Pseudosulfitobacter sp. DSM 107133: one gene and its partner. Each later gene encodes a partner of the first gene's protein in a complex. Links are inferred from orthologs where the notes say so. Each region holds a gene or a part of one and is shown on either strand. Other genes may lie near its edges.

Evidence for each region.
Region 2: the proteins of rpsG (region 1) and tig are in contact, whole or in part, in a crystal structure (PDB 3GTY), measured with the Thermotoga maritima proteins. The link is inferred for Pseudosulfitobacter sp. DSM 107133 from one-to-one orthologs. Residues at the interface, in WP_004081843.1 of Thermotoga maritima: Lys34, Lys52, Lys55, Glu59, Arg62, Gln63, Glu66, Asn67, Lys69, Val71, Arg95, Ala109, Lys110, Lys111, Gly112, Arg113, Pro114, Glu117, Glu121, Ile124, Ala125, Tyr127, Asn128, Asn129, Thr130, Gly131, Lys135, Asp139, Arg142, Met143; in WP_004081061.1 of Thermotoga maritima: Glu122, Val124, Val129, Leu130, Tyr133, Glu188, Gly259, Ile262, Tyr263, Glu266, Ser270, Glu273, Gln274, Glu277, Arg308, Gln311, Ile312, Ser315, Tyr316, Glu325, Arg329, Arg336, Leu363, Phe366, Trp367, Arg373, Leu377, Arg381, Leu384, Glu387.

What each region holds. Positions count from the first base shown.
Region 1 is NZ_CP085154.1:3,066,507-3,074,290, forward strand. Bases 3,035-5,841 are described here. They hold rpsG (30S ribosomal protein S7), read right to left. Parts: upstream 4,770-5,841; coding sequence 4,299-4,769; downstream 3,035-4,298. Other genes in these bases: fusA (elongation factor G), read right to left, coding at 3,035-4,258; rpsL (30S ribosomal protein S12), read right to left, coding at 4,932-5,303; DSM107133_RS15275 (putative rhamnosyl transferase), read left to right, coding at 5,690-5,841. Outside these bases: DSM107133_RS15250 (Hint domain-containing protein), read left to right, coding at 81-779; tuf (elongation factor Tu), read right to left, coding at 875-2,050; more of fusA, read right to left, coding at 2,141-3,034; more of DSM107133_RS15275, read left to right, coding at 5,842-6,499; DSM107133_RS15280 (DMT family transporter), read right to left, coding at 6,496-7,368; DSM107133_RS15285 (glycosyltransferase), read right to left, coding at 7,368-7,784.
Region 2 is NZ_CP085154.1:1,554,726-1,562,667, reverse strand. The notes cover bases 2,513-5,477. They hold tig (trigger factor), read right to left. Parts: upstream 4,679-5,477; coding sequence 3,347-4,678; downstream 2,513-3,346. Other genes in these bases: DSM107133_RS07660 (TRAP transporter large permease subunit), read right to left, coding at 4,844-5,477; DSM107133_RS07670 (helix-turn-helix transcriptional regulator), read left to right, coding at 2,513-3,170. In the rest of the region: DSM107133_RS07685 (lytic transglycosylase domain-containing protein), read left to right, coding at 452-904; DSM107133_RS07680 (carboxymuconolactone decarboxylase family protein), read right to left, coding at 1,038-1,412; DSM107133_RS07675 (ATP/GTP-binding protein), read right to left, coding at 1,471-2,313; more of DSM107133_RS07670, read left to right, coding at 2,406-2,512; more of DSM107133_RS07660, read right to left, coding at 5,478-6,157; DSM107133_RS07655 (TRAP transporter small permease subunit), read right to left, coding at 6,154-6,726; TRAP transporter substrate-binding protein DctP, read right to left, coding at 6,838-7,881. UniProt on the Bacillus subtilis protein: Involved in protein export. Acts as a chaperone by maintaining the newly synthesized protein in an open conformation. Functions as a peptidyl-prolyl cis-trans isomerase.

The DNA of each region.
Region 1 (7,784 bases):
ACCTTTGGCCGAATGACGTGAACACGCATCGCCCGGCACAATGACCACAGGTGCCGGCATTCGCCTGAGGAGCCTATCCAATGACCACACAGGACCCGACACCCAACCGAACCGGCACCACATCGGGGCCGCTGGACAGGGATGAGATGAAAATGACCGCCGTTCCCGATATGGAACGCAGAATGGTCAGCTTTACCCCCGGCACCCAGATCTCCACCCGCAACGGCTTTGTCAGCGTCGAAGACCTTGCGGTCGGAGACGAGGTGATCACCCGCGAGCGTGGCTATCAGCCGATCCGCTGGATCGGCAGCTGCACCCTGACAGCCGCAGAGCTGAGACAGAACCCGCAGCTGCAACCGGTTCTGGTGCGCAAGGGCGCGATCGGCAAGGATCACCCGCTGCGCGACACGTTGCTCAGCCCCAACCAACGGGTTCTGCTGGCCAAAACGACCGACCAGCCCGAAGACGCGCCCGAAGGATTGGTCGCCATCAGTGCGCTGGTGGACCTTGACGGCATCGACCGCGTGGCGGCCTCGGATGTGACCTATGTGCATCTGGTGTTTGACCGTCACCCCGTGGTGCTGGGCGATGGCCTGTGGTCGGACAGCCTTCAGCCGGGCAATTCCAAAGCGGTGCCGATCAAAAGCGCCGGGGCCGGCACTGTGGTTGATCTGTTCCCCGAACTGACCCCGTCGCGCATCGACAGCGAAACGATCTTTGCCCAGGCGGCGGCGGAAAAGGAATACGCGCGCCATCTGTCAGCGCAACAGCACGGCTAGGCCCTGCCACACCCCGAAACACAAAAAGGCCGCAGCATATGCTGCGGCCTTTTCTTTGGAAGCGTCATGCGGGTCCGAAGACCCGCACAAGCGGCTTACTCGGTGATTTTCGACACCACGCCGGCGCCGACGGTGCGGCCGCCTTCACGGATCGCAAAGCGCAGGCCCTGCTCCATGGCGATCGGCGCGATCAGCTCGACGTCGAACTTCAGGTTGTCGCCGGGCATAACCATTTCCGTGCCTTCGGGCAGGTTCACGGTGCCGGTCACGTCGGTGGTGCGGAAGTAGAACTGCGGACGGTAGTTCGCGAAGAACGGCGTGTGACGGCCACCCTCATCCTTGGTCAGGATATAGGCTTCGGCTTCGAACTTGGTGTGCGGGTTCACCGAACCGGGTTTGCACAGAACCTGACCACGCTCAACGCCTTCACGGTCGATGCCGCGCAGCAGGGCGCCGATGTTGTCGCCGGCTTCACCACGATCCAGCAGTTTGCGGAACATTTCCACGCCTGTGCAGGTGGTTTTCTTGGTGTCGCGGATGCCGACGATTTCGATGTCGTCGCCCACGTTGATCACGCCACGTTCGATACGGCCGGTCACAACGGTACCACGACCCGAGATCGAGAACACGTCTTCGACGGGCATCAGGAACGGCTGGTCCACGGCACGCTCGGGTGTCGGGATGTATTCGTCAACAGCGGCCATCAGCTTCTTGATCGACTCTTCGCCAATCTCGGGGTCGCGGCCTTCCATGGCGGCCAGGGCCGAACCGGGGATGATCGGAATGTCGTCGCCGGGGTACTCATACGAGGACAGCAGCTCGCGGATTTCCATTTCCACCAGTTCCAGCAGTTCTTCGTCGTCCACCTGGTCCACTTTGTTCATGTAGACAACCATGTAGGGGATGCCCACCTGGCGGCCCAGCAGGATGTGCTCGCGCGTTTGCGGCATCGGGCCGTCGGCAGCGTTCACAACCAGGATCGCGCCGTCCATCTGCGCAGCACCGGTGATCATGTTCTTGACGTAGTCGGCGTGGCCGGGGCAGTCGACGTGCGCGTAGTGGCGGCTTTCGGTTTCATATTCGACGTGGGCGGTCGAAATGGTGATACCGCGGGCTTTTTCTTCGGGCGCGCCATCGATCTGGTCATAGGCTTTGAAGTCACCAAAGTATTTGGTGATCGCAGCTGTCAGCGTGGTTTTGCCGTGGTCAACGTGGCCGATTGTGCCGATGTTAACGTGTGGTTTGTTACGTTCAAACTTTGCCTTACCCATGGGGGAGGTCTCCTATTTGTCTTGGTTGGGAGGCGGGGTAACCCCTGCCCTACTTAAGTTGGGTAGGGCGGGGTTTCCCCCGCCATCCCGTTACGCGAATTTGGACTGGATCTCTTCCGAGATGTTGTGCGGCACAGCTTCGTAGTGGTCGAACTGCATGGTAAAGTTCGCACGGCCCGAAGACATCGAACGCAGGGTGTTGATGTAGCCGAACATGTTGGCCAGCGGCACGAATGCGTCGATCGCAATCGCGTTGCCGCGGGTATCCTGACCCTGAACCTGACCGCGACGCGATGTCAGGTCGCCGATGATGCCGCCGGTGTATTCTTCCGGTGTCACAACTTCGACTTTCATGATCGGTTCCAGCATCTTCGCACCGGCTTTGCGCATACCTTCACGCATACACATCCGCGCCGCGATTTCGAACGCCAGAACGCTCGAGTCAACGTCGTGGAACTTACCGTCGATCAGCGCAACCTTGAAGTCGATCACGGGGAAGCCGGCCAACGGGCCGCTGTCCATGACCGAACGGATGCCTTTTTCAACGCCCGGGATGTATTCCTTGGGCACCGAACCACCAACGATGCGGCTTTCGAACGAGAAGCCTTCGCCCGGCTCTGTCGGCGAAATGATCATTTTCACCTCGGCGAACTGACCCGAACCACCCGACTGTTTCTTGTGGGTGTAAGTGTGTTCGACTTCGTGACCGATGGTTTCACGATAGGCCACCTGCGGCGCACCGATGTTGGCCTCGACCTTGAATTCACGCTTGAGACGGTCAACCAGGATGTCCAGGTGAAGTTCGCCCATGCCTTTCATGATGGTCTGACCGGATTCGATATCGGTCTCGACACGGAAGGAGGGGTCTTCGGCGGCCAGACGTTGCAGGCCCATCGACATTTTTTCCTGGTCGGCTTTGGTCTTGGGCTCGACGGCGATCTCGATCACGGGATCGGGGAAGGTCATCGTTTCCAGAACAACAGGGTCGTTGACGGCGCAAAGCGTGTCACCGGTTGTGGTGTTCTTCAGACCGGCCAGCGCGATGATGTCGCCCGCGAACGCTTCGGTGATTTCTTCACGCTCGTTCGAGTGCATCATCATCATACGGCCAACACGTTCTTTGTTGCCCTTGGTCGAGTTCAACAGCGTGTCGCCCTTGTTCAGCACGCCCGAGTAGATGCGTGTGAAGGTCAGGGTGCCGACGAAGGGGTCGTTCATGATTTTGAACGCCAGCGCCGAGAACGCCATTGCATCATCCGCGCGACGCGGGATGTTACGTGTTTCTGTTTCGTCACCGGGTTTGAAGCCCATGTAATCGACAACGTCCATCGGCGACGGCAGATAGTCGATCACGGCGTTCAGCAGAGGCTGGACGCCTTTGTTCTTGAACGCGGAACCACACAGAACGGGGATGAATTTGATCCCCAGTGTACCGGCACGGATCAGGCGGCGCAGTGTCGGCACGTCGGGCTCTTCGCCTTCCAGATATGCTTCCATCGCGTCGTCGTCCATTTCGACGGCGATCTCGATCATTTTCGCGCGCCATTCGTCAGCCAGATCTTTCAGGCTGTCGCGGATCGGCTTCTTGACCCAGCTTGCGCCCAGATCTTCGCCTTCCCAGACCCACTCTTCCATGGTGACCAGGTCGACCATGCCTTCCAGCTCGGTCTCGGAACCGATCGGAATCTGGATCGGGCACGGTGTCGCGCCGGTGCGGTCCTGGATCATGCGCACGCAGTTGAAGAAATCTGCGCCGATCTTGTCCATCTTGTTGACGAACACGATACGCGGAACCTTGTAGCGGTCGGCCTGACGCCACACGGTTTCGGTTTGCGGCTCGACACCGGCGTTGGCGTCGAGAACGGCAACCGCACCATCGAGAACCGCCAGCGAACGTTCGACTTCAATGGTGAAGTCAACGTGGCCGGGGGTGTCGATGATGTTCATGCGGTGCTTGGGCGTGTCGGGTGTCTCACCGTCTTCGGTGCGTTCCCAGAACGTAGTGGTCGCAGCCGAGGTGATGGTGATCCCACGCTCTTGCTCTTGTTCCATCCAGTCCATGGTTGCGGCGCCGTCGTGCACCTCACCGATGTTGTGCGACTTGCCTGTATAGAACAGGATGCGTTCCGAACAGGTGGTTTTGCCGGCATCAATGTGTGCCATGATGCCGAAGTTGCGGTAGCGGTCGAGCGGATAATCGCGTGCCATTGGGCTGCTTCCTCAGAGATTGCGTCGGAGAACCGACGTATTACCAACGATAATGGCTGAACGCTTTGTTGGCGTCGGCCATCTTGTGTGTGTCTTCGCGCTTTTTCACCGCGGTGCCGCGGGACTGAACGGCATCCATCAGCTCGCCTGCAAGGCGCTCTTCCATGGTGTTTTCGTTCCGTGCGCGGCTGGCTTTGATCAACCAGCGGATCGCCAGGGCCTCGCGGCGCTCGGGGCGCACTTCGACGGGAACCTGGTATGTCGCACCACCAACGCGGCGCGAACGCACTTCGACGGAGGGTTTGATGTTTTCCAGCGCTTCGTGGAACACTTCCACGGGGGCGCGTTTGATTTTGCCTTCAACGCGCTCAAGTGCGTTGTAAACGATGCGCTCGGCGGTCGATTTCTTACCGTCCAGCATCAGGTTGTTCATGAATTTTGTCAGAACCTTATCGCCATACTTGGCGTCCGGCAGGACTTCGCGTTTTTCAGCAGCGTGACGACGTGACATCCTCAGCTTCCCTCTACGGTGGCCGCGCAGCTGTCATGATGACCGGGCTGGCAGCAATTTGATTTGTTTCGCAAGATGCGAGAGCGAATTTGGATCTGCCCCGCAGCCAGGCCGCGGTCAGACCGGTGCGCTTTCACCCGTGGCGGGCAAAAGCGCGAACCATTACTTCGGACGTTTCGCGCCGTATTTCGAACGACGTTGTTTCCGGTCCTTGACGCCTTGGGTGTCCAGAACGCCACGCAGAACGTGGTAACGGACACCGGGAAGGTCTTTTACACGGCCGCCACGGATCAGAACCACAGAGTGCTCCTGAAGGTTGTGGCCTTCGCCCGGGATGTAGCTGATGACTTCGAAACCGTTGGTCAGGCGGACCTTCGCAACGCGGCGCATCGCCGAGTTCGGTTTCTTGGGCGTTGTTGTATAAACGCGTGTGCAAACGCCGCGCTTTTGCGGGCATTCTTGCAGGTGCGTCGATTTCGAACGTCGGATTTTAGGCTGGCGCGGCTTGCGGATCAGCTGTTGGATCGTTGGCATTCCGGTTTTTTCCCCGTCTTACACATGTGCTGCGGGAAAATCCCGCGGTTTCAATTCAATTGTCCGCGCGTCCACGGACCTGTTCAGTTGCACCCCGAAAGATGCGGTATACGTTGCGCTTGGTGCGCGAATGCAGAAAAGACCGCGACGTTCCCGTACCGAGGCGAACGTTGCGGTGTGTTTCCAGAGGAACGGGTCCATAGGAGACCGGTTCGTGAGCACTTCAATTCTGATTTCGGGACGAGAGCAGGCCGCTCCCTCACCGAGATGTCGCGCGTATAGGGGGAGTCGCAGCGGGTGTCAACAGCACCGACCGACAGCAGCACCTTGCGCAGGCGCGCACGGCTTGTCATGGTCGGGCGGTATATCGAGCAAAGGGCATAGCAATGCAAGTGATCGGGCTGTGCCGGTTTTCCTACCCTGCAATTGGCGGCTTTCAGGTGGATCACCCCACGCTGGAAGAGCGGATTGCCTATCTCTATGCCCCCGCGCGGATGGAAGAACGCTTTGCCACCTTTGAAACCATCACCCTGCCCCCGCTGCGCGCGCAGACCGACCCCGACTTTACCTTTCTCGTAGTGATCGGGGACAGCCTGCCCGACCTGTACCGGCAACGGCTGGAGGCCCTGCTGGCCGATATTCCCCAGGCCATCATTGCCGCCTATCCGCCGCGCCGGCACCGCAAGATCATGCAGGATGCGATCAACGAGGTGCGTGCCTTTGACGGCGAACATTGCCTGCAATTCCGTATGGACGACGATGATGCCGTGGGCGTGCGCTATGTCGAACGCCTGCGCGAGGTGGCGCGGGATGTCAAAGGGCTGGCGAACAAGAACCGCTATCTGGCCATCGATTTCAACCAGGGCTTTCTCGCCCGCGCCTCCGCCAAGGGCATCGAGGCGACCGCGACCAAGCTGCCCTATACCACCGCCGGGCTGGCGCTGATGTTCAAACCGAAGATCATTCAAAGCGTGATGAACTTTGCCCATGTGAAGGTGGCGCAGAACATGCCAACAGTCACGATCACCAACGAAGACATGGTGCTGCGCGGGCACAATGATTTTAACGACAGCCGCCAGAAGAAGAACGTCAAGCCGGTGCCGCTGGAACTTCTGGACGCCGACGGCGAGGCGCATTTGCGCGCCGTGTTCAACATCGACGCCGATCATGTCCGGCAGTTGTATTCAGCGATTTAGGGTCTGGACCCTAGCAACTGACGTTCGCGGTACAGCGTGAACAGGCCCATGCCCACCACGATGCCCGCCCCCAGCAGGGTCAAAGGTGTTGGCCAGTCGCCAAACACCAGCCAGCCCAGCACCAGCGCCCAGATCAACCCCGTGTAACGGAACGGCGCGATAAAGGCGATGTCGCCGGTGCGCATCACCTGCACGCTGAAATAATAACCGCCAAAGATAAACACCGACGACGCCACCAGCAGTGCCCACAGGCGCGGTGTGACCGGCTGCCATGTCTCGCCCAGACTGAAAACCGCAAAGAACAGCAGCACCGCCACCGCCGCGCTGAGTGTGACGGTCAGGCCCGGCACGTCTGGCGACAGGCGCCGCGTCGCCAGATCGCGCACCGTCACCGACACCACTGCGGCCAGCCCGTAGAGCGACCAGACATTGAACCCCTCGGGCCCCGGCCGCACGATCAGCAACATGCCGACAAAGCCCACCCCGATGGCGACGGCCCGTCGCCAGCCCACGGCCTCGCGGAACACCAGGGCGCTGCCCAATGTCACGGTCAACGGAAGGGCCTGCAAGATCGCCGAGACATTCGCCAGCGGCATGTTCATCAGCGCCGTGATAAAGAAATAGGCCGCCGCGATTTCGCTGGCCGAGCGGATGCCGACAAGCATCCAGTCGCGCCACCGCAGATCAAAGCGCAATGCACCCAGATAACGCGCCAGCGCAAAGATCAGCAGCGTCGAAAAGATGCCCCGCAAGGTCAGCAACTGGCCCAGTGGCAACGCCCCGCCGGTCAGTTTGACCGCTGTGTCATTGAAGGTGAAACAGGCCATCGACGCCATCATCAACAGCGCGCCCAGGACATTCGGCGACATCAAAGGCCTTCCAGCATCTCGGGCGTCAGCCCGAAACCGTTGCGCAAGACGCGCTGAATCCCGCGCGGGCGCAAGCTGCCTTCGCGGCCCGACGGTTCGGCTGCTGAATCGTTGTCCTGATGCACCGAGCGGATGAACATCGGCGTGCCGACTTCGGTGTAGCAATCATAGAACTGCGTAAACTGGCGGTGGTTGCGGCGGAACACCGTGGCATGATCGCCCTTGCGCGCCACCAGCGTCAACCCGATCCCCAGCGGGGTCCGTTCAAAGCGTTCGGACAGCATCGGTTCGGCATTTGTGTTCAGGTAGAACCCGCGATTGAAGCCGATGACAAAGGGCGTATCGTCAGACCGCGCAGCCAGCAAGGCATCGGCCATCTTGCGGATGCGGGCCGTGGTCGTGCGGTGCATTCCGTC
Region 2 (7,942 bases), 1.5 Mb from region 1 along the record:
CGATTTGGCTTCTGTAGTGCCTGACAGGTAGTTAGGATGTGCTTGGCTGCCATAAACTGCCAGTCACTGAGGTCGGATCGCCGCGCCACGGCCCGACGATGCGCGGCTTCGCACTCCATTACAAACGGCAGCTCCGTCCGCTCTTCCGACATTGCCACAAACTGTGCGCAAGGGCCGCTATGCGGAAAAATACCTGTCGCTTGGGGCAAAACCGCACGATACGGTGCCCTGATAGAATTCAGAACGCGCAGTGCATCGGATCAAGAACGCGCAGCGTTCGCCTGTCCTCAGGCACCAGCGCCTTGGCGCTCACCACGGCTCACATCGGCGTGTTCGCGCCCATGTCAGGCAAGGTCTCTGGCCGGAATCACCCAGACGCGTCTACATCACCAGCATATTCACTGTTTCCGGTAGAGATATGCCATCACTCACGCGCCGCACTGCCCTGCTGATGCTGGCCTGCGCCCCTGCCCTGTCTGCTTGCAGCGCGGCCCCTTCGCAGCCCCAAGGCCCCGGTTTCATGGAACCGCCGCTGTACCCGAACGAGACGCCCCAGCTGCGTCGCCTGATCAACCAGTACGCCGACACCTACGAAGTCCCGCGTCCCTTGGTCCACCGCCTTGCCATCCGCGAAAGCACCCACAACCCATCGGCGCGAAACGGCCCCTATTACGGCCTGTTGCAAATCCTGCCTGCCACAGCCCGCAGCATGGGTCACAGTGGGTCGGCCTCGGATCTGCTGGATGCCGAAACCAACCTGAAATACGGCGTGAAATACCTGCGCGGCGCGTGGCTGTTGTCCGACGGCGACATGAGCACCGCGATCCACTGGTATGCGCGCGGCTATTACTACGAGGCCAAGAAGCGCGGAATGTTGGTGGAAACCGGCCTGCGCAAGGGCTGAAGCAAAAAACCGGCCCGCAAGCAAGGTGCGCAACACCGTCGGCCCTTGGGTGTTCGCAAAGCGAACACCCGCCGCTCGGAAGGTCAGTTTTCGCTGCTACAGGTCTGGCCAGCGGTCATGATCCATTCATGTGTCATCTCTCTGGCGCAAAAACATCCAGTGCCACATTCAAAGCGTTGATGGCTGCGGGAAACCCGCCATAAAGCGACATCTGCCAAATCACTTCCGCGATTTCCGTTTCGGTCAAGCCAGCTTTCAAACCCGCAGAAATATTGATCCTAAGCTGTGGTGCCGTCTGACCCCCAAGGGCTGTCAGCGCTGCAATGGTTGCGAGGTAACGGTCGCGCAGGGCAAGACCCGGACGGCAATATTGTTGACCATAGGCAAAATCCACAACGCTTTGCGGCATACCTGGCAGCAGGGCACCGTAGCGTTCTTCAAGGGCCTGCTCCATTCCGGGGTTGAGGGCTTCGGCCAATTCGCGACCACGCGCATATGTATCGTTCATAACAGATTTTCCTGATTTTGAATTATTGGTGCTGGCCCCTTGGGTGCCAGCACCCCGTTCATGGATAGTCCCAAGAAATCAACGTGCCATCGAGCATCATTGGCAGGTAGAGAGTGCTTCCATCAGAAGAAATATCGGCAAGTCCCGGCGCAAATTGGGCCGTCAGCTGTGCCGCGCCGTCACGCCCGATCTCGAACAGCCCGCCCGTCACCCAATCGCTCACGAGGATTGCGTCGTCGATCCGGGTAATACCGTCGATGTTGCCGATTTCCGGAGCGATGACGCTGATCTCCTTTGTGTCCAACGAGACGGACAGAAGCGACCCGGGCGTTTCTGTTGTGAAATCGTCGCGCAAGCCAGCGCCCCACGACCCGACAAGCAAACGGTCGCCATCGAGGAAAACGCCGTTGGGGTGGGCAAGCTGCGGGTCACTGAGCCAGAGGGTGAACGCACCATCAGCGTAGCGCCACAGGCTGTCCGTCATCATGTCGCTCACAAAGGCGACCTCTCCGTCGGAAGTGACGTCATTGAGAAAAACGGCCTCGGGCATGGCAATGGACCGGCGGATTTCTCCTGTCGCAAGGTCGACCTCGTGCAGTCGGGTCAGATCGGCGACCAGCAACATGTCACCTACGATTGCCATTCCTTTCGGTGCGTCCAGCCCCTCCGCCCAATTGGCGTCGATCACGTCACCCTCCGGTGACAAAAGTACAAGGCTGCCCTGCCCGTCGGCAGCACCCGGATTGCCGATGATGGTGCTGAGAATGATCCGGTTTCGCGCCGTATCGAACAGAGCCGATTCCGGCATGTCGAAACCGCCCGCAGTCCAGTTTTCATCCGCCAGTACGGCGCTTGTGTTCAGGAGCAGAGCCAGCCCTGCCAACATCGTTTTCTTGATCATATCCAAATCCTCATTTGACCTGAGTTGAGTTACTGATAATGATCGAAACAGAGAATATTTAACTTTCCGGTATCAACTTCCGATACCAAATTGTGGAAAGCAGCATCAGAGAGGCCGCCGTGCAAGCCAGGATTTTCGAAACACTCAAGACGGTGTTGCGGGCACGCAAGATCACCTATGCAGAGCTTGCCCGCAGGCTTGATACGTCCGAGCCGACGATCAAACGCGTGTTTGCCGCACGCGACGACAAGCTAAGCAGGATCGTCGAAATCTGCGATGCGCTGGGATTGTCGCTGGAAGACGTGGTGGCACAGGCCAAACGCACGACGGTCACGCCGGTCATGCTCGGGGACCGTATCGAGGCGCAACTGGCCGGTGATCCCTCGCTGTTCAACTTCTTCATTCTGCTGCACGATGGCATGCCCGTCGAAGAAATCGCGCGACAGTTCAAGCTGGAGCCGGGCGATACGCTCAGGATGGGGCAGCAACTTGAACGGCTCGGGCTTGCTGAAGTGCAGGCAACCGGACGCATCCGTCTGCTTTTGGACCACCCGATCCAGTTCAGGCGCGACGGGCCGTTGCACCGTGCCCTGATGAAGATCAACCTCGACTTTGTCCGTCAGGTTTTTCTGGCGCCGGATACCGAGGCCGCCGCCTTCCTGACCCAGTCACGCCGGATATCGGACGATACGGCCCGCCATATGATGACCGAATTGCGCAAGTTGAACCGCGCGCTGTCCGAAATGGCGCGACAGGATCAGCTGACGCTGCCCGCATCTGCGCTCAAGAGCTACAAGCTCAGTCTGGCCTGGTCCCATGTCCAATTCTCCAGCCTGCTAACCATTGAGGGCAAATAGCGGATCCAATCGGTCCACGCTGGTTTTAAGGATCAGTAAAATCGGATCGCGATTGCGCGACGTTCGCCCCCCCCGGACGGGCCGACGCTGCGCTCTATGACAAGACACACAAAACGAAAAAGGCCGCCCCGAAAGGCGGCCTTTTCCAATTCCAGACCCGAAGGCTGAAAAAAGACTTATTCGTCTTCCAGCGCCTCGACGGCTTTTTGCAGCTCGTCTTTCGAGATTTCTTTCTCGGTGACGGTCGCCTTGTCAAAGACGTAGTCCACAACCTTGTCTTCGAACAGCGGCGCGCGCAGCTGTTGCTGCATCTGCGGGTTCTGCTGCACGAATTCAAAGAACTGGCGTTCCTGACCGGGGTACTGACGCGCCTGGTTCATGACGGCCTGGCTCATCTCGGCGTCGGTCACTTCGACCTCGGCCTTTTGACCCAGTTCGGCCAGCAACAGGCCCAGACGCACGCGGCGCTCGGCCAGTGTCTTGTGCTCGTCCGTGGGTGTCACGTCGGGGTGATCGTGGCCCTGAACGTCAGGGTTTTCCTCGTGCCACAGCTGGTGGGCGATCTGGCCTGCTTCGGCGTCGACCAGCGACGGGGGCAGCTCAAAGCTGACGGCTTTGTCCAGCGCGTCCAGCAGGCCGCGTTTCATCACGGCGCGGGCAGCACCGGCGTATTCGGCTTCCAGACGCTCACCGATCTGACCTTTCAGCGCGGCCAGATCTTCAGCACCGAACTTCTTGGCCAGCTCGTCGTTGATCTCTGCCGCTTTGGGCTCTTTCACCGCTTTGATGGTGCAATCGAACACAGCTTCTTTGCCCGCCAGGTTTTCGGCCTGGTAATCGTCGGGGAAGGACACCGTCACGGCTTTTTCTTCGCCTTCTTTCACGCCAACCAGCTGATCCTCGAAACCGGGGATAAAGCTGTTCGAGCCCAGAACCAGCGGATAATCTTCGGCAGAGCCGCCTTCAAACGCTTCGCCGTCAACCTTGCCGACGAAATCCATCACAACCTGATCGCCGTCCTTGGCTTTGGAGCCTTTCTTGCGGTCCGCGAAATCCTGTGCGGTTTCGGCCAGGTTGCCCAAGGCCTCTTCCACGGCGGCGTCGTCCGATTTCACAACCAGCTTTTCCAGCGTGATCGTGCTCAGGTCCACTTCGGGGATCTCGGGCAGTTTTTCATAGGACATGTCGACGTTGACGTCGTCGCCTTCTTTCCAGTCCTCGTTGGTCATCTTGACCTCGGGCTGCATGGCGGGGCGGTCGCCGCTGTCTTCGAAATGTTTGCTCATCGCGCCGTCGATGCTTTCCTGCATGACTTCGCCCATGATGCGGGGGCCAAACTGCTTTTTCAGCAGCGCCATCGGAACCTTGCCTTTGCGAAAGCCCTTCATTTCAACTTCGGGCTGCGCCTCGGCCAGCTTCTCGTTCACTTTGGCTTCGATCTCAGCCGCAGTGACGGTGATGGCATAGCCGCGTTTCAAACCTTCGTTCAGCGTCTCGGTGACCTGCATGTGTGCTCCATAGCGTAAACGCGCCCCATGTGGAGCGCTTGGCAAAATTTGCGCCGTTCTATTGGCCCTACGGACCGGGCGCAAGGGGTTCAAGGTGCAAATCCGCGCAAGCCCGTCAGGGCTGCGCGGATTCATTTGGTTTGATTGGCAGGCTTTGCCGTCTGATCAGTTGTAGAACAGGTTTGGCAGATACAGCGCGATGCCGGGGAACAGGATGATCAGCAACACGCCGATCAAGGTCACGATCACATAGGGAATGACCGAGGCATAGATATCGCCCATGGTCACATCCGGCGGTGCCACCCCTTTGAGGTAGAACAGGTTAAAGCCGAAGGGCGGCGTCATATACCCGACCTCCATCATGATGATGAACAGGATGCCGAACCAGATCGGGTCGAACCCTGCCTGTTGCACCACCGGCAGGAACACCGGCAGCGTGATCAGCATGATGCCAACGGGGTCCAGCACCATTCCAAAAAAGAACAGCACCATCAGCATGAACGCCAACGCCCCCCAGCGACCGCCGGGGATATAGGCCATAAGGTCGCTGATCAGGCTTTGTGCCCCCAGTGCCGTGTAGGCGGTGGAGAACGCGTGGGCCGCAAACAGAATCCAGATGATCAGCGCCGTCAGCTTCATCGTGGCAATCGACGCCTCGTGGATCACTTTCCACGACAGTTGCCCGTTCACGCCCGTGGCGAACAGCGCGCCGAACACACCGATGGCCGCGGCCTCGGTCGCGGTGGCAAAGCCGCCAAAGATCGCACCCAGAACGATGGTCACGATCAGGATCGGCAGGATCACCGCACGCAACGACCGGAATTTCTGCCCCCAGTCCGCGCGTTCCTCGGGGGGCAAGGCCGGACCCAGATCCGGCTGCAACCAGCAGCGCCCGCCGACATAGAGCGACACCAGCACGAACAGCGTCAGGCCGGGGCCGACACCTGCGGCGAACAGACGGCCCACCGACACCTCGGTCAGCAGTGCGTACAGCACCATCAGGATCGACGGCGGGATCAGGATGCCCCAGCCCCCGCCTGCGTTGATCGCCCCCAGCGCCAGCTTCTTGTCGTACCCCCGTTCCAGCATCTTGGGCAGGGCAATGGTGCCCATGGTCACAACGGCGGCACCGGAAATGCCCGACATGGCCGCAAAGATCACGCAGATCAGAACCGTGCCAATGGCCAGACCGCCGCGCAGGCCGCCCCACCATTGGTGCATCATATCGTAAAGATCATTCGCAACCCCCGACTTTTCCAGCAGGATCGCCATAAAGACAAACAGCGGAATCGCCATCAGCGTGGGGTTTTGCATCGTCTCCCACATCTTGGAGGCCAGCAGGTAAAACCCGATGCCGCCCATCTCGAAATAGAGGAACACCACCGACACACCGCCCAGCACAAAGGCCAACGGGGTGCCGAGCAAAAGAAAGACCAGCAGGCTGCCAAAGAACAGCAGGGTCAGAAGTTCGACGCTCATTGCTGCATCTCCTTGGAAGGTTCTGTTGTGTTGTCGGTTTCGGGTGCGCCCGGTTTGCCGAATACGTCGTCCGGCACGGGCAGGCCCATGACCACGCGCACGTCCGCCCACAGGCGGATCACCCCCTGCAACAACAGCAGGGCAGCCGCGACGGGGATCATGATCTTGGTCGGCCACAGGGGCGCTTTCCACATGGACTGTGACCGCTCCCAGTCCTCCAGTGACTCGGCGGCGATGTCATAGCCCTGCCACAGCAGCACACCGACAAAGAGCGCAAACAGCGGCCATGTCAGAATGTCCAGCATCGCGCGGCGGCGCAGGCTTTGCGCGCCATAGATGATGTCGACGTTCACATGCCCCCGCTCGGTCAGCAGATAGCCCCCGCCGATAACGGCATAGACGCCAAAGATCAGCACAGCCAGCTCGGCTGTCCAGATTGCCGGACTTCCGACCAGATAGCGCATGACCACATCGGCCAGCAGCAGGGCAAAGATCACCAGAACGGCCAGCGAGACCCATTTCCCGATAAACCTGTTCACGCGCGTCACGGCGCGGGCCAGTTGAAACATGTCACTGTCTCCTGAATGAGGGCAAAGCGCCTGCGCGGCTCCCGAATGGGCTGCGCAGGCGTTATCAAGGCCTGTTCACCGCGCCGCTTTGGACGCGGTGAATCAGATGCTTCAGGCGTAGCCGAGGTCTTTCATCAGACCGCGGTAGATGTCGGCGGCCTTGGCGGCTTTCTCGCCCTTCTGACCCTCTTCCTCGAGGATCTGGGCCGAAGCGGCGGCCAGCATGTCCAGCACGTCCTGGGGCAGCTGCATCACTTCGACGCCGTCGTTCGCCACACCTTCGGACAGGGCGATGGCTTCCTTGTGCTGGTATTCGGCCGAACGCAGGAAGAAACGGTTCGTGACAGTGTCCAGCAATGCCGTGCGCAAATCTTCCGGAAGGTCGGCAAGCGCGTCCTCGTTCATGATGTAGGCATCGGTGGTCTGCGCAAGAACCGGCTTGTAGTGGTATTTGCACACTTCCCACAGCGACATCGATTGTGCGCCCACGGCGGCACCCCAATGCGCGCCATCAACCACGCCTGACGACAGGGACTGATACAGCTCGGAACCGGGCACAAACTGCGGTGCGGCACCGGCGGCGGCCAGATAGTCCAGCATCTTGCCCGAGGACCGGATTTTCAAGCCCTTGAAATCGGCGGCGGATTCGATCTTTTTCGACACGACCATCTCGGTCGGCAGAACTTTTTCCGACATCAGACGCACACCGTCCGAGGCCAGATCCTCGTTCACCAGATCCTCGATACCAAGGTTCTTGATCGCGTGTTCCATTTCCCACGCCTGACGCAGCGTGCCCGGAATGCCATAGGCAAAGGACGCGGCTTCGGCGTTGTCGATGATATAGGACGGGCTGATCGAGCCCATGGGCACCACGCCCTTGCGCACGATGTTGTAGATGTCGGGACCCTTGGCAAATTCGCCGGCGCCCAGCAGTTCCAGCTTGAACGCGCCTTCGGTGCGCTCTTCCAGGGCCGTCGCCAGCACGCCAAGGCTGTCGGTGAACGAGCTGGACGCCTTGGGCCAGTGCGCTTGCACGCGCCAGGTCACCTCGCCTGCGGCGATCCCCTTGCCCACCAGCGCGGGCGTGGCAACGGCAGCAACTGCGGCTCCGCGCAACAGGGCGCGACGATTCATACCTTGTGAAGTCATGGTCATTTCTTCCTCCCGAAAAAATTAAAAGTGGCTTCCCTTGCGGTACGGCCAAGTTATCATGCCT